Regions from separate parts of the Erwinia sp. 2186 genome, predicted to be linked through region 3. Evidence: predicted binding sites of a transcription regulator. Region 3 holds the regulator's gene; each other region holds the start of a gene.
What was found. The regulator LexA, encoded in region 3, represses DNA repair genes until DNA is damaged. The targets are predictions, from matches to a motif close to TNCTGTATGTACATACAGNA.

Region 1: mutH (DNA mismatch repair endonuclease MutH) is a predicted target of LexA. The motif match lies at 2,203-2,222, and genes of this name have one in related genera.
Region 2: ACXKZG_RS13755 (DinI-like family protein) is a predicted target of LexA. The motif match lies at 2,256-2,275, and genes of this name have one in related genera.
Region 4: ACXKZG_RS14875 (DNA translocase FtsK 4TM domain-containing protein) is a predicted target of LexA. The motif match lies at 1,749-1,768, and genes of this name have one in related genera.

The regions. Positions count from the first base shown of each region.
Region 1 is NZ_CM173824.1:1,020,571-1,024,887, forward strand. It holds gene ACXKZG_RS04710 (YgdI/YgdR family lipoprotein) at 74-289, opposite strand; gene ACXKZG_RS04715 (TerC family protein) at 468-1,178, opposite strand; gene mutH (DNA mismatch repair endonuclease MutH) at 1,282-1,968, opposite strand; gene rppH (RNA pyrophosphohydrolase) at 2,656-3,183, shown strand; gene ptsP (phosphoenolpyruvate--protein phosphotransferase) at 3,196-4,317, shown strand, end outside.
Region 2 is NZ_CM173824.1:2,985,715-2,990,031, forward strand. It holds gene ldcA (muramoyltetrapeptide carboxypeptidase) at 1-664, shown strand, start outside; gene ACXKZG_RS13740 (MBL fold metallo-hydrolase) at 680-1,342, shown strand; gene ACXKZG_RS13745 (hypothetical protein) at 1,350-1,754, opposite strand; gene ACXKZG_RS13750 (YgdI/YgdR family lipoprotein) at 1,866-2,090, opposite strand; gene ACXKZG_RS13755 (DinI-like family protein) at 2,296-2,541, shown strand; gene ACXKZG_RS13760 (hypothetical protein) at 2,638-2,880, shown strand; gene ACXKZG_RS13765 (hypothetical protein) at 2,896-3,093, opposite strand; gene ACXKZG_RS13770 (glycosyl hydrolase family 28-related protein) at 3,393-4,317, opposite strand, start outside.
Region 3 is NZ_CM173824.1:4,542,784-4,547,100, forward strand. It holds gene dinF (MATE family efflux transporter DinF) at 1-1,280, opposite strand, end outside; gene lexA (transcriptional repressor LexA) at 1,400-2,008, opposite strand; gene ACXKZG_RS21185 (diacylglycerol kinase) at 2,125-2,484, opposite strand; gene plsB (glycerol-3-phosphate 1-O-acyltransferase PlsB) at 2,613-4,317, shown strand, end outside.
Region 4 is NZ_CM173824.1:3,214,405-3,218,721, reverse strand. It holds gene trxB (thioredoxin-disulfide reductase) at 1-687, opposite strand, end outside; gene lrp (leucine-responsive transcriptional regulator Lrp) at 1,216-1,710, shown strand; gene ACXKZG_RS14875 (DNA translocase FtsK 4TM domain-containing protein) at 1,830-4,317, shown strand, end outside.

The DNA of each region.
Region 1 (4,317 bases), 1.4 Mb from region 3:
AGGGGGAAGAGGGGATTTATCGGGAAATGCGGACAGAGCCACCAACGGATTGCCAAAGGTGGCTTAATTTGACTTAGCGCTCAACGATGGAGGAAACATCATCACCGTTGATTTGTAACTCATGGCCAGAGCGGTCGGTATATTTCACCAGGCCGGTCTCTTTATCAATCTCAGGTTTGCCCTGGGTCATGATCATGTTGCCTTCCTTAGTCGCCATCACGTAATCGCTGCTACACCCGCTGACCAGCACGGCCAACATAAGCGCTGCTGCGCCAAACATATACTTCATACTTCGCTCCCTTAAGGCCCGCTACTGAATACTGGTACGTCCATTAATAACGCATTTTGGCGACAGACGCAGTAGTAGATGTCCGAAAATGTGCTGCGAGCACGTCGGGCCATTGACATTAATCGTAAGATGATACTACAGAGCGAGGTACTGGCCGGCGTGACCGGCCAGTAAAGGATCAGGCGAGGTTCTTTTTAGAGCGCATCAGGTTCAGGCATTCCACGGCCATTGAGAAGAACATGGCGAAATAGATATAGCCTTTAGGAACATGCACATTGAAGCTTTCCAGTATCAGCGTAAAGCCGACTAAAATCAGGAAAGCCAGCGCCAACATTTTCACCGAAGGATGACGGTCAACGAAGTCGCCAATGGTTTTAGCGGCGAACATCATTACACCCACCGCAATCACCACGGCGGCCATCATAATAATCAGATGATCCGACAGGCCGACGGCGGTGATCACCGAGTCGAGGCTGAAAATAATATCCAGCAGCATAATCTGCACGATGGCACCGACAAACGAGTGCACGTTGGTTTTATGCTCGGCATCGCCGCCTTCAATGGTTTCGTGGATCTCCGCGCTGGATTTCCACAGCAGGAACAGACCACCGAACAGCAGGATCAAATCGCGGGCGGAGAAGCTGTGATCCATCAGGGTAAACAGCGGCGTGGTCAGGCGGATCACCCAGGCAATTGACGCTAACAGACCCAGACGCATTAACATCGCACCGGCTAAACCAACACGGCGAGCGGTATTCTGTTGATGTTTAGGGAGTTTGGCGACTACCAGGGAGAGGAAAATAATATTATCGATGCCGAGGACGATCTCCAGAATCGTCAGCGTGCCCAGGGCCAGCCAGGCATTGGGATCTGCAATCCAATCAAACATGCTAACTTTGCTTCCTAAACGAAAAGTAAACGAGGAGTATACGCAACCCGTGGTCGCGCCGCTATCCTGCTTTCCTTTTATCTGGGGCGGTCAGCCCGTCGGATTACAATAAAAAATGGCGGGCCAGCAGGGGACCGGTAAAGCTTTTCTTCAGATAGAAACCGCGCGGTAAGGTCATAATCGGCTGGCCGTTAGTGCCAATCCCTTCGGTCAGCGCTTTGCTGTTGGCAGCTTTTGGCCGGATTTGCAGCACTTCACCGTGGCGGGCGGTGATCTTTTCGACCTGCCCTAACACAATCATATCCATCAGCTCTTCCCAGTCGCGCTGCAACAGCGCTTCCTCTTCCTCACTGGCACTCCACAACAGCGGCGCACCCACCCGACGCTCAGCCAGCGGGATCGCCCGGTCACCCTCAACGGGAACCCATAACACCCTGGCCAGTTTGTGCCGCACATGGCTGGTCTGCCAGGTGACGCCGCTGTTGCCGGTCAGTGGCGCGACGCAGACGAAGGTGGTTTCCAGTGGGCGACCCAGCGCGTCTATCGGGATGGTTTTCAACTCCACACCAATCTCGGCAAAATCCTGCTCGGGCTTGCTGCCGGCACTGGCTCCCAGGTAGCGTTCCAGTAACATGCCGACCCAGCCTTTATCCCGACGCAGATCCTGCGGGATCTTCAGACCGGCTCTTGCCGCCAGTTCACCCAGCGTAAAGCCTGCCAGCTGTTGGGCACGATCCAGCAGCACGGTTTCGTTTTCTGGCGGCGTTAGCGGAATAAATTCAGAACTCATGGATAACTCTCTGTTGCCGTTCAAAAAATCACCACTCTTTTGCACAGGGAAAATTAAGGCAAAGCGGATTGTGCAAAACAGGAATAATAGCATGATAAATCATGATTTTTTACCCCGCCATCCCCGGTAAAAAAGGGAAGGGCAAAAGGTTATGCCCGACTTGTCACCGACAATGAACAGGATCACCCCCCCTGTTATCCACAGAAAAATGGGATAACTCGTCTTTTACGCGAACACTGTTTCGATTTACAGCCTTGACTGTGGCTGTTTTGCCACTTTTTGCACGATTTATGCTTAAGTGAGCGGCATATCCTGTGGATAAAAACGCGGGTGTTCGATCTTTCACCAGTCACTGAATATCCCTCTGTGACAGCAGGATGACGGGAGGCATTTTTGGGTGAAAATCAGGATAATTCCGAGGTTTTAGAGTCAGTTAATCAACCGAGAAAATCGGGGGCAAATTAGGCGTCAAAAAGTTTTCCCCAACCGTTAAGGGAGTTCTGCACAAAGCTATCCACAGAAAACGTGAATAAGATCGCGCTTTCTGCCCCGTCTCTGTTTATAACTTGGTGCAAAACTGTGAGTTATCCCGCGTCAGCCACGTGCTGAGGGCGTAAAGCAGTGGTTTACCACCTGTAAGGAGTATGAAACAATCAGAACATCCGAGTTTTAGTTTGAGGTAGTCCAGTGATCGATGATGATGGCTACCGCCCGAATGTTGGTATCGTAATTTGTAACAGGCAGGGACAAGTGTTGTGGGCCAGACGTTTTGGCCAGCACTCCTGGCAGTTTCCCCAGGGTGGGATCAATGCGGGTGAAACTGCTGAGCAGGCGATGTACCGGGAACTGTTCGAGGAAGTCGGTTTGCACCGCAAAGATGTGCGCATCCTTGCCTCTACCCGAAACTGGTTACGCTACAAGTTGCCAAAACGTTTGGTGCGTTGGGACACAAAGCCGGTTTGTATCGGCCAGAAACAAAAATGGTTTCTTTTGCAGTTAATGTGCAATGACGCAGATATCAATATGCAGACCAGCAGCACGCCGGAATTTGACGGCTGGCGTTGGGTCAGTTTCTGGTATCCGGTTCGTCAGGTGGTCTCGTTTAAACGCGACGTCTATCGCCGCGTGATGAAAGAGTTCGCCAGCGTGGTCATGCCACTGCAGGAGACGACCGTACAGCGAAATATGCCCGCTTATCGACGGAAGAGAGGTTAAGCCACGTAGATTATGCTCACACAGCTGCGCGAAATAGTTGAAAAAGTGGCAGGTGCGCCCCGGTTAACCGAGGCGCTAGATATCCTGGTCAATGAGATCTGCCTGGCAATGGATACCGAAGTCTGTTCGGTGTATCTGGCCGATCACGACCGCCGCTGCTATTACCTGATGGCGACCCGTGGCTTAAAAAAGCCGCGTGGTCGTACCGTCGCACTGGCCTTTGACGAAGGGATCGTCGGGCTGGTGGGCCGGCTGGCTGAGCCAATCAACCTGGCTGACGCGCAAAGTCATCCCAGCTTCAAATATGTTCCTTCCGTAAAAGAAGAGCGTTTCCGCTCGTTCCTCGGCGTGCCGATCATCAGCCGACGCCAGCTGTTAGGCGTTTTGGTGGTTCAGCAGCGCGAACACCGTCAGTTTGACGAGAGCGAAGAGTCTTTCCTCGTCACGCTGGCCACGCAGATGGCGACCATTCTGTCGCAGTCTCAGCTCAACGCCCTGTTTGGTCAGTACCGCCAGACCCGCATTCGTGCGCTGGCCGCATCCCCAGGCGTGGCGGTGGCGGAAGGGTGGGTGGACACCACGCAGCCTTCGCTGGACCTGGTGTTTGCCGCGTCCACGCTGGATACGCACCGCGAGCGTGAGCGCCTCTCTCTGGCGATGGATGAAGCCTCCAGCGAATTCCGTCGCTACAGCAAACGCTTTACCGCCAGCGTGCACAAAGAAAGCGCGGCAATCTTCGATCTCTATTCCCACTTACTCAGCGACAACCGGCTGAAGAAAGATCTCTATGCGGAGATTGACGCCGGTTCAGTGGCTGAGTGGGCCGTTAAAAAAGTCATTGAGAAGTTTGCCGCACAGTTTGCCAGCCTGCAGGACAGCTATCTGCGTGAGCGTTCGGGCGATCTGCGGGTGCTGGGACAGCGCTTGCTGTTCCACCTCGATGACAGCGTGCAGAGCACCAGTACCTGGCCAGAAAAGTTTGTGCTGGTGGCCGATGAACTCACCGCCACCACGCTGGCCGAGCTGCCGCACGACCGTTTAGCGGGTGTGGTGGTCAGGGACGGTGCCGCCAACTCACACGCCGCCATTATGGTGCGCGCGATGGGCATTCCAACGGTGATGGGCGCGGATATT
Region 2 (4,317 bases), 1.6 Mb from region 3:
GCTGCCGCAGATTGATTTTGCCGCCGTCGCTGCCCGCCTGAAGGACCAGCCGGTGGCGCTGTGTGGCCACAGCGACTTCACCGCTATCCAGCTTCCGCTGCTGAAACAAGGTGCCATTTCTTTCAGTGGCCCGATGCTGACCGGCAATTTTGGCGCTGAGGTTTTATCTGATTTCACCGTTGACCACTTTTGGCGCGCGCTGACTTCGCCTAAATTAATCCTTAGCTGGGAAACGCAGCCGCAGGATATCGACGTACAGGGCACCGTCTGGGGCGGTAACCTGGCGATGATTGCCTCGATGATGGGCACCCCCTGGCTGCCGGAGATTGAAGACGGCATTCTGGTGATCGAGGATGTGAATGAGCACCCTTTCCGCGTGGAGAGAATGCTTCTTCAGCTGGCACAGAGCGGCATCCTGGCACGACAGAAGGCAATTGTGACCGGCAGCTTTACCGGCGCGACACTCACCGATTATGACAATGGCTATGACTTCGACAGCGTCTGGACGCTGATTCGTCAGGTAACGGGCGTACCGCTGGTTACCGGTCTTGAATTTGGCCATCACTGGAATACCGTGACGCTTCCGTTAGGCGCGCAGGGACATTTACAGGTCAAGGGTTCAAGCAGCACGCTGACGCTATCAGGGCACCCTACGCTTCGTTAACCATCCGGAGCGCCCATGAAGCAGTTGTACGAGGATCTCTGGGTTTCAACCCCGGAGTTTCCGGCCAGTGAGCATGAGCCGGAACTGATGATGCATGGATTTTTGCTGCAGCATACGCGGGGAAACTTACTGATTTCCCGCGTCGAGAATCTGAACGACCATCAGGCGATTGAAGATTTGGGCGGGATTATCCGCCATTATCTGACCCATTCCCATGAAGCCGGGCCGGGTGCCCGTTTACTGCAAACGCGCTTTAACGCGGCCTTGTATTGTCATAACAAGGCGCTGGGCGCGATCAGCCCGTATGTCGAAGCTGACGACACCTTCAATCAGGCTGAGCTGCACTGTGGCAGCTTTCACGTGGTTCCCACGCCGGGCCATACGCCGGGCAGCACCAGCTATCTGTATGCCTCACCCTTTGGCAAAACCTATCTGTTTGTTGGCGACACCATCACCATGTCACACGATCGCTGGGTGACGGTGTTGGTGCCGGAAAGCAACGAAGCGGATTTGAAAAAGTCGATTGAGTTCTATCGGGCGCTGAGGCCCGACGTGGTGTTGATGGGCACCACCGCCGGACATCTGTCCTGGCAGGAAGTGACGATGCGCGAATGGCTGGCGTTGCTGGATGAGGCGGAGAGTTCGCCGCTGGATCTGCGCCAGCGGCTGCCTGACTAGCCGGCGATCAGGAGGCGACGTTGCCGGACGAATCGGTACGTTGCAGATCGACCGCGCTGTTTTCACGCTCGCTACTGCGGCTACAGGGCACCAGCTTTTGTACGCCGCTGTAGGAGAAGAAGGTGTCATCGTCTGAGGTGTTCACCACCATCTGATCGCCATTGCGGAACAGCACGATCGACACCTTTACCCCGTTATCCGTTTTGGAACGCTGATTACCCGCCGCAATCTGGAAATTATCGCCCGGCCACATAAGGGTGGTCAGGCCGTATTGCGCCTGGGTGACGGTCATCGTGGGGCGGCCTGGGCAGGTAATCTGAAATTCGGTGTTGAGTGGCGGCGTGTCGTTGTTAGCCTGTGCAGCAAAGGTGGCACAGACGAGCAAACATCCAGTGGCGATAGTGCGGAACATGGGCAGCGGTCTCCGGGCGATTCTCTCTGATTTCATTGACTATATGTCAGAAAGCCTACCACAGGACGCTACCCACGTTTGCCTTAAGTGTTACTAAATCCCCGGCAGAGATTAATTATTCAGCGAGTTCATCTCTTTGATCTGATCCTGATTCACCGCCTGCTGCTTACCATTTTCATCGGTATACATCACCATGCCGGTGGCTTTATCGACTTCAGGTTTCCCCTGGACCACCACGGTGCTGCCATCCTTCATCTGCAGAACATGGTCGCTGGAACAGCCTGCCAGCAGCAATCCGCCAGCGAGTAAGGTCAGTGCACAAGCTAATTTTTTCATTTTAGGTTTCCTTCATTGGATTCAACACTGTGCAGTGTAGCCTGGTGATTTTCGTTAATTTGATGAATGTTGCGGAGATTTCCGTTTGCTTAACAGATTGGCGGCGGAAGGCCATTTTTCAGTTTATTCCTGGAGGGCAAATTTTCATTGAAGGTTGCGGACATTAACTGTATTTTTATCCAGCATTTATAACCAGGATAACCCCATGTTTGTAGAACTGACTTACGATAAGCGCAACGTTGCCGGATTGCCCAATGCGCAGGAACTGATTCTGAACGAGCTGGAGAAGCGTATTCAGCGCGTTTTCCCGGCTGCCGAAGTGAAGGTAAAACCGATGCAGGCTAATGGCGTGAAAACCGATGCCAGTAAAAGTGACAAGTCGGTGATGCTGCGGATCATTGAAGAGATGTTCGATGAAGCCGATCAGTGGCTGGTGTCAGAAGAATTTTAAACGACGGTGGGCATTTTTCACACTGTGCGCGTCCACCGCTAAAGTTTTCACCCGCTGAGCCGAAGATGTTCCCAGGGCATAACGAATGGGAATGCGATGATGGCAGTACTTTATATTCCGTCACTGGTCAGTTTACTGGTGAACGCTGAAAAGCAAAAAGGCAGTGGGTTGACGCAGCAGGAAGTGGAACAAATTCGTGATAATGCCACCTGCATTTCCGTGCCGGACAACCTTGTCCGGGGGATGGATCCGTCACGAGGATACCGTGATATCGATCCTGCAAGATGCTGGGAGGCGTGGCGTGACTCTCGCTCTGCGGGTCTGGCACAGACGGCATAATACGCAGTCGCCGGACTATTTCGCCCGTTGAGCAATTTCCGCATACAACAATTCGTAGACTTTCGCGGCATGGGCCGCACTGTCGCGCAGCATTTGAATGGCATCTTCCAGCGTCTGCGGTTCGATATTGCCAACAATACGCCAGCCCAAAGCGATGTTTTTCGCTTCTTCCAGTCGGTTGGGGTTATCTTCGATTGAAGCAGCTTCTGACACAGAATTCTCCTGATTTGCGTTTTGGCCCTATTTTACGGATCAACACTCCGCCATCTCAACCCCCGATTTCTACCGGAGTGTAAAAATGTCCGTTTTTTACGCTTATTTGACCAAAAAGGCGTTTTATCCGCCTAAATCAGAAAAAATCACGGCAAAAAACAGATTAATCCTGGTAATGAAACAGCACTATTTCACCCTTTGCCACTGACTACCAGCCCTTTCGCAGGAAAAGTTCGCTTAAAATCCTCAGACGAAAAAAAACCGCCCTCAGCAGGCGGTTTTCGTTAGCAAGCTACTATTCAGCTGAAGTAAGGGAATTTACGATCTATCCCGTTAACGTTAAGGGTGATATACCCCACCGGGGCCGCGCTGACCGGGGATGCTGCCTCCGTTGTCGCTAAGGTCACGACCCCATTTTCATTGGCGCCGATGCCCGCCAGGCCGTTGTGGAAACTTAAGCGCGCGTTGGGCGTGACGGTGCCGACGGTGGTCAGATCGGTAACCTCCGACAGATCCGGTGTAAATAAGGAACACTCCCCGGCTTCAAACCGCGTTGGCCCGGTCGATCGCACGTTAAACATGGTGTCGCCACTGCCCGCTTTCAGCTTCACCCAGACCTCGACGATATTCTGATAGCTGCGCGCATACTTGACGTCAACCACCGCCGTGGTGCCGCGATGGAACATATCGGCCCACACTGAGCTGACGCAGCGCTGCAGATTCAGGTAGGTGACGCCCGAGGAGATGGTTTGCAGCGGGCTGGCCGCGGTGCCGGAAGGATTGGCCGTCGACTGTTTGCTGACCATCTCCAGCGTCCACTGCTGATTGGCTTTCGGGAAGACAAATTTGCCGATGCGATACCATTTATCGGTGTCCGATGTGTTACTGAGCTTATAGCCGCTGTACCAGCCGGCTTTCATCGATCCGGTCATGGTGGTGCCAAAGTTTTCATCACGACGCCAGCCGCTCTCATAGCCTGACAGCCAGCGATCGGAGGTATTGTCCAGATTGACCGTCGCACCGGCCTGCAGGCTGAGCTGACGCAGCAGCACCCGGCTGTTATTCAGCAGCAGCGGATTGGCGCAATCCTCGAGGCTCAGGGCATCGATAATCCACTGGCCGTTGCTTAAATCACCGGGGAAGCGGGTATGTTCAACCCAGACGTTGCGGATCAGCCCCTGGGTTAATCGCGGCATCTTCAGCGTGGCATCGCCATAACCGTAC
Region 3 (4,317 bases):
ATGAGCCACAAGGTCAGCCCACGCAGCAGCAGGAACACGGTAACGGCCAGCCACAGACCATGGTTGCCTAATGCCGGCACGGTGAACAGCGTCGCGCCGTAGCCCAGTGCCGCAATCAGCATGCCGTTGCGCATTTCGCTGGCGCGCGTGGCACCAATAAACATGCCATCCAGCAGATAACACCAGACACCGCAGACCGGCAGAACAATCTGCCAGAACAGATAGGTGTCAGCCTGCTGCTGTAGTTCGGGGATTGAGGTCAGTAAGGCAACAATATGCGTCCCGGCCAGTCCATAGAGAATTGAAAAGGCCAGCGCCACCAGTCCTGCCTGGCGACAGGCCGCGTGCCAAATCAGCAGCAACCTTTTTGCGTCCTTTGCCCCATAGGCTTCGCCGGAGCAGGCTTCTACCGCATAGGCAAAGCCGTCCAGCGCGTAAGCGGTAAAGGTCAGGAACATCAACAATACGGCGTTGACGGCGACGACTTCACTTCCCAGCCGCGCACCCAATATCGTCAAGGAAACAAAGCACAGTTGCAGCAGTAAAGATCGCAACATAATGTCCCGATTCAGCCGCAGCAGCCGGCCGAAATTGCCCTGCCAGGCGGTTTTCAGCATCGGCAGCGAAATGCCCCGCAGCTTCAGCACCCGCCAGACCATCACCAGCCCAATCGCCAGCGTAACGTATTCTGCAATCGCGGTGGCCGCCGCCGCACCCTGCACGCCCCAGCCCAGCCCCATCACGAACCACAGATCCAGCACGATGTTGACCAGGTTTCCCACAACCAGCAGGATCACCGGCGCACGGGCATACTGTACGCCCAGCAGCCAGCCCAGTAATACCAGGTTGGCCAGCGTCGCAGGTGCACTTAACCAGCGGATATTCATAAATAGGGCGGCCTGATGCAGCACGGCAGGATCGCCACCCACGACAGAGAGCGCCAGGTGGTTAAGCGGGGATTTCAGCAGAATAAACAGCAGGCCAGCCGCCAGGGCAATCAATAATGGTTGCATCAGTGCACGGGCCAGCGCAGGTTTATCACCCGCACCAAACGCCTGCGCGGTTAATCCGGTGGTGCTCATCCGCAGGAACAGCAGCAGCATAAACAGGAAGCTGGTCGCGGTAGTGCCCACGGCAACGCCGCCGAGGTAGGAAGGACTGTCAAGGTGACCAATGACCGCGGTATCCACCAGGCCCAGTAAGGGCACGGAGATATTCGACAGGATCATTGGCAGCGCCAGCCGCCAGAGTTGGTTATCTGAGGGAGAAAATAATCGCATGGTCATCCACTGTGCGACTGGCTTAAAAGCATCACGGAAGCTGAATATGCCAGTCAATAAGGCATACAGCTTACCAAAAGAGAAACGCGCCGCGAAAGCAGCGCGTTAAGGTCAGGCGTTTACAGCCAGTTGCCGTTGCGGATTACGCCGACGGCCAGACCTTCAATCGACAGGGTCTGCAAGCGCAGATCGACCACGATCGGTTGGAATTCGCCGTTTTCAGGCAGCAGATGCACGATATTGCCCTGCTTCTTGAGGCGCTTTACCGTCACCTCGTCGTCAATGCGCGCAACCACGACCTGGCCATTACGCACATCCTGAGTCTTATGCACAGCCAACAGATCGCCGTCCATAATCCCGATATCTTTCATCGACATGCCGCTAACACGCAGCAGGAAGTCGGCGCCCGGCTTGAACAGTTCAGGATCCACCTTGTAGTGACCTTCAATGTGCTCTTCCGCCAGCAAAGGTTCACCTGCGGCGACACGGCCAATCAACGGCAACCCTTCCTCTTCTTCCATCATCAGACGGATACCGCGAGACGCGCCGGAAACAATCTCGATCACGCCTTTACGTGCCAGCGCTTTGAGATGCTCTTCAGCCGCATTCGGGGAACGGAAACCGAGCTGTGCAGCGATTTCTGCCCGCGTCGGTGGCATGCCGGTCTGGTTAATGTGGTCGCGTATCAGGTCATAAACCTGCTGCTGCCTTGCAGTTAGTGCTTTCATCCCGCCCCCTGGTTGTTTATACAGTCAGCTGTGAGTATATACAGGTATTTGTGCGTTGAAAACCTAAAGATGTGGAAAAAACAGCAGTTTGTCAGATTATGGAAAGCGCGCCGCAATCAGGGAATTAGCAGCATTACCCAGACGAAAACAGCGAGTAGTATCGTCAGCAGGACGGCAGCGGAGCCCATATCTTTGGCGCGACCCGATAAAGGATGCATCTCGCTGCCAATGCGGTCGACCACCGCTTCCAGCGCGCTGTTAAGGATTTCAACAATGATCACCAACATCACGGACCCTATCAGCAACACCCGCGTGACGGCGTCCACATCCAGCCAGCACGCCACAATCACCGCGACAATGCCGGCCACCGCTTCCTGGCGAAAAGCCGCTTCGTTTTGCCAGGCGGCGCGTATTCCTTTCCAGGAATAACCGGCGGCATTAATGATACGAGTCAATCCGGTGACGTTATTTGCCATAATCAGGGAACCCTTTGAGATGTTTAACGTCAATGTCTGGGTGGCGCACATTTTGCAACACCACAGATCTCACTGGCGCTTTCTGGTATGCTTGCGGCGCTTTGCTAACAAGAGGCTTCATGGTATCTATGTCAGGTTGGCGTAACTTATATTATAACTTATTGAATTTACCAGTAAAATTCCTGGTAAAAAGTAAAGCGATTCCCGCCGAGCCGGTTTCCGAGCTGGCGCTGGATACATCGCGCCCTATTATGTATGTGCTGCCTTATGATTCAAAGGCCGATCTGCTGGCGTTGCGTGAGCAATGCCGTAAACAGGATCTGCCCGATCCTTTAGATCCGCTGGAAATCGACGGTACGGTTTTGCCACGTCATGTGTTTATCCATGACGGCCCACGCGTATTCCCCTATTTCGTGCCTAACGTTGAATCGGTAAAACTGTTCCACGAATACCTCGATTTGCACCGCAGCAACCCGCTGCTGGACGTGCAGATGGTGCCGGTATCCGTGATGTTTGGCCGGGCTCCAGGCCGCGAAGTGCAGGGCGACGATCAGCCTCATCTGCGCGTGTTGAACGGCATCCAAAAATTCTTTGCCGTGCTGTGGTTAGGCCGCGACAGCTTTGTCCGCTTCTCACCGATGGTTTCCCTGCGCCGTATGGCAACGGAACACGGCACCGACAAAATCATTGCGCAGAAGCTGGCGCGCGTGGCACGCATGCACTTTGCCCGTCAGCGCCTGGCGGCCATTGGCCCGCGTTTGCCGGTGCGTCAGGACCTGTTTAATAAACTGCTGCAGTCCAAAGCCATCGCTAAAGCGGTGGAAGACGAAGCGCGCAGCAAGAAAATCTCCCATGAAAAAGCCCAGCAGAACGCCGTTGAGCTGATGGAAGAGATCGCCGCCGACTTCTCTTATGAAGCCATCCGTCTGACGGACCGCATCATGGGCTGGACGTGGAGCAAGCTGTATCAGGGCATCAACGTCAACGGCGGCGAGCGCGTGCGTCAGCTGGCGCAAGACGGCCACGAGATCGTCTACGTGCCCTGCCACCGTAGTCATATGGACTACCTGCTGCTCTCTTATGTGCTGTATCACCAGGGTCTGGTGCCACCGCACATTGCCGCCGGTATCAACCTGAACTTCTGGCCAGCGGGCCCGATTTTCCGCCGTCTGGGCGCATTCTTTATCCGCCGTACCTTCAAGGGTAATAAGCTCTACTCAACGGTATTCCGTGAATATCTCGGCGAGCTGTTCACCCGGGGTTACTCGGTAGAATACTTTGTCGAAGGCGGTCGTTCCCGTACCGGTCGTCTGCTTGACCCGAAAACCGGCACGCTGTCGATGACAATTCAGGCGATGCTGCGCGGCGGTAACCGCCCTATCACACTGGTGCCGATCTATATCGGTTATGAGCACGTGATGGAAGTGGGAACCTACGCCAAAGAGTTACGTGGTGCGACGAAAGAAAAAGAAGGGTTTATGCAGATGGTGCGCGGACTGCGCAAGCTGCGTAACCTCGGCCAGGGGTATGTGAACTTCGGGGAGCCGCTGCCGTTGGTGACCTACCTGAACAAGCATGTGCCTGAGTGGCGTGATGCCATCGACCCCATCGAAGCCCAGCGCCCAGCCTGGCTGACGCCTGCGGTGAATGACATCGCGCAGCGCGTGATGGTGCGTATCAACAACGCCGGTGCGGCCAATGCCATGAACCTGTGCGTTACCGCCCTGCTCGCATCGCGCCAGCGCTCGCTGACCCGTGAACAGTTGACCGAGCAGTTGGCGTGCTACGTTCAGTTGCTGCGTAACGTGCCGTATTCGCCGGACTCGACCGTGC
Region 4 (4,317 bases), 1.3 Mb from region 3:
ATCGTCCAGCGCAGAGCGCAGGCGCAGCGAGCTGACACCCATTTGATCGCCGATCACTTCATCCAGCGTCTGGTTAGTGTGCAGCACGATATTGCCGTTGCGCACTTTTTCCATCAGACGGTCGATAAGGATTTTTTCCGCGCGGAAGCTGTCGCGGCGGTGAATCAAATGCACTTCTGCAGCGATGTTCGCCAGATAAAGCGCTTCTTCAACGGCGGTATTCCCCCCGCCGATCACCGCAACTTTCTGGTTACGGTAGAAGAAACCATCGCAGGTTGCACAGGCTGAAACGCCGCGTCCTTTAAACGCTTCTTCAGACGGCAAGCCCAGATAGCGGGCAGAGGCACCGGTAGCGATGATCAAAGCATCAGCAGTATATTCCGCGCTGTCGCCAGTTAATCTGAACGGGCGCGTCTGCAGATCGACCGTATGAATGTGGTCGAAAATGATCTCGGTGTTGAATTTCTCCGCATGCTCCTGCATACGTTCCATCAACGCCGGACCGGTCAGATCGTTCGGGTCACCCGGCCAGTTTTCAACTTCGGTGGTGGTGGTCAACTGACCGCCTTTTTCCAGGCCGGTGATTAACACCGGATTCAAATTGGCGCGCGCTGCATAAACGGCAGCGGTATAGCCAGCCGGGCCTGAGCCCAGGATAAGTAATTTACTGTGTTTGGCCGTGCTCATGAGACCCTCATTATTTGTCTGGCAAACATTTTTCGATTGTAGGGAATTTAACGCGGCAACAAAAGCATTCTGCGATTTTGTTAACGATGACTGCGAAAGGTTTGACCAATGGACCCTTTCACCTTGCGGGCGAGTTGTGCGCTATTTTGGGGCAAACGCTGACACCTGACAGTGCAATGCCCTGAAAATATCCATTTAAAAACAGTCACGCAGCGATACTTCTGGCATGTTGTACTGGTTTTAGTTGTTTTGCTTTGACAATCGGCTGCGCTTTTGCGAAAACAGTGTAGGAAGCAGAGGGGATTTAGGTTGGCAAAACAGATTTTCATTCCATGTTTTGGCACGCTGGCCGAATAAACTCAGTCTGTCATTGGTCATGACGCATGGTGTGGACAGACAACATGCGTCATACGGATGGGCGTTTTGCAAGAAGCGCAGCAGGCTCCTGACTTCACTTAGAACAACCCTGCACATCGAATGCGCCAGGGTATGGCAAGTAAAGGGAAGGCATTAAGAGAGACAATAATAATGGTAGACAATAAAAAACGACCTGGTAAAGATCTCGACAGGATCGACCGCAACATCCTTAACGAACTGCAAAAGAATGGTCGAATTTCTAACGTCGATCTTTCCAAGAGTGTGGGTTTATCCCCGACACCCTGCCTTGAACGTGTCCGTCGCCTCGAGCGCCAGGGATTCATCCTGGGTTATACCGCGCAGCTGAATCCACACTATCTGGACGCGTCACTGCTGGTATTCGTTGAGATTACTCTGAATCGTGGTGCACCGGATGTGTTTGAGCAATTTAACGCCGCCGTACAAAAACTTGAGGAAACTCAAGAGTGTCATCTTGTTTCAGGCGATTTTGACTATCTGCTGAAAACCCGTGTTCCTGATATGTCGGCTTACCGTAAATTGCTGGGCGAGACCCTGCTACGTCTGCCGGGCGTGAACGATACGCGGACCTATGTCGTCATGGAAGAAGTGAAACAAAGTAACCGCTTAGTCATTAAAACGCGGTAACACAGGGCAGGTGCAAAACCTGATAGTTTTCGGTACACTCCTGTGAATTCATACAGGTTCAGCGTCGGGCTCGCCCGGCGCTGTTGCCTCCATAGTTTACAGGCCCCTGGAGAGTACTCTTGAGCCAGGAATACACAGAAGATAAAGAAGTATCCTTACAACCGCTTAGCAGTGGGCGTCGTCTGCTCGAAGCGTTGTTGATTGTTGTGGCTCTTTTTGCCGTTTATCTGATGGCAGCGTTGGTGAGCTTCAATCCTTCCGATCCCAGCTGGTCTCAGACCGCCTGGCATGAACCTATCCACAATGTGGGCGGCGGCATTGGCGCCTGGCTTGCGGATACCCTGTTCTTCATTTTTGGTGTGATGGCCTATGCCATTCCTCCAGTCATTTTAGGCCTTTGCTGGATCACTTTCCGTCAGCGCCACTCTCAGGAATTCATTGATTACTTCGCAGTCGCCCTGCGCCTGATTGGCGTGCTGGCTCTGGTGATCACTTCATGCGGCCTTGCGGCGCTGAATGCCGATGACATTTGGTACTTCGCTTCGGGTGGCGTGATTGGCAGCCTGCTGAGTAATGCCATGGCACCATGGTTCAGCAGCGCCGGTGGCACCTTGACGCTGCTGTGCATCTGGGCTGCGGGATTAACGCTCTATACCGGCTGGTCATGGCTCACTATCGCTGAGAAAATCGGTGGTGTCGTGATGGGCGTGCTGACCTTTGCCAGTAATCGTTCGCGTAACGATGAGCACTGGCATGATGATAAGTATGAAGACGAGCAGGGCGAAGCGGTTCCGGCCGCACCTGTTCTGAAGCAAAGCGCCCGCAGCGAAGAAGATGATGTGCTGCTGTCTGCGCCGAAGAAAATACTGCAGGACGATGAGCATGAAGCAGAGGACAACGATCCGCTTCTGAGCAAATCGGCTGTGGCTGCAACTGCTGCACCATTGGCTGCGGCTCCGCAAGCTGAAGAGGCTCCTGCTGCCCCGGTTTCTCCGGTCGCCAGCGTTCAGCCTGCGCATGTTCCCGCTCAGGCGGCGACTCCCGAGCCTGTTGCGGCTGCGCCAGTAGCACAAACGCCTGAACTTTACCGCTTTGAAATGCCGGCTGAGACCACGCCTGCACCTTCAGTGCAGGTGGATGACGAAGATGAAGGGCCACGGATGGGGAACTGGCGAGACAGTTCTTCGCCATTCGACTTCTCTGCTCCGCAGTCCACTCAGCCAACCGATATGGCTGCTGGCACTCAGGGTGTCGTGGCTGCGGCTAAAGTCGCGGCAGCGTCCGCGCCGTTTATGCCGGGATTCAGTGCGACCAGTGAGGCGCCGGTTAACCCTCAGGTTAAGCAAGGCATCGGCCCGGCATTGCCGCGTCCTAACCCGGTTAAATTGCCAACGCGTCGTGAACTGGCTTCTTATGGCATCAAATTGCCTTCTCAGCGTATGGCTGAAGAGAAGGCGAAAGAAGAGCAGGAACTGCTGGGATCCACCTCCGCCACTCTGCCCGCTGCGGATGAAGATGCGATGGAGCTGGAAGAGGCCCATCTGCGCGAGGCCTTTATGGCTCAGCAGCAGACGCGCTATGGCGAAGAGTTCGCAGAAGATGATGAAGCCGCTCTGCAACAGGCTGCATTGGCTCGTCAGTTTGCTGAACAACAGCAGCAACGGTATGGCGAAGAGGACCAGCAGCAGGCTCCGTCCTTCAAACTGGATACCGCCGGAGCGTTCGATTTCTCTCCAATGGATGATTTGGTGGATGACGGCCCAAGCGAGCCGCTGTTTACCTTACCCGCAGAGACCGATAAAGCCGCAGAGCAGTGGCAACAGCACAGTTCTACGCCTGAACATGCGCCGGTACAGCAACCCGTCACGCCATCATGGCAGACGCCTCCGGCTCAACCGGTCGCGACGCAACCACAGGCTCCGGTAACCCCGTCATGGCAGACGCCTCCGGCTCAGCCGGTCGCGCCGCAGCCACAGGCTCCGGTAACCCCGTCATGGCAGACGCCTCCGGCTCAGCCGGTAGCACAGCAGCCACAGGCACCGGTTGCCCCATCCTGGCAGGCTCCTCAGGAAGCTGCGCCTGAGCCAGAACCGGCGAAACCGGCTGAAGATAGCTTGTTCCACCCGTTCCTTGTGCGTCATGAGCAACGTCTGGAACGCCCAACCACACCGTTGCCTTCGCTGGATTTGTTGACCGAACCGCCGATTGAAGCTGAACCTGTCGATATGTTTGCCCTGGAGCAAATGGCCCGACTGGTTGAGGCCCGTCTGGCTGATTACCGCGTGAAAGCCGAAGTGGTTGGCATCTCACCAGGTCCGGTCATTACGCGTTTCGAACTGGATTTAGCACCGGGCGTGAAAGCGGCCCGTATTTCTAACCTGTCTCGTGACCTTGCCCGCTCGCTTTCAGCCGTTGCTGTCCGCGTGGTGGAAGTGATCCCTGGCAAGCCGTATGTTGGTCTGGAGCTGCCTAATAAGCATCGCCAGACGGTCTATATGCGTGAAGTGTTGGAGTGCGCTAAATTCCGCGATAACCCCTCACCGCTTGCCGTGGTATTGGGCAAAGATATTTCGGGGCAGCCGGTGATCGCGGATTTGGCCAAGATGC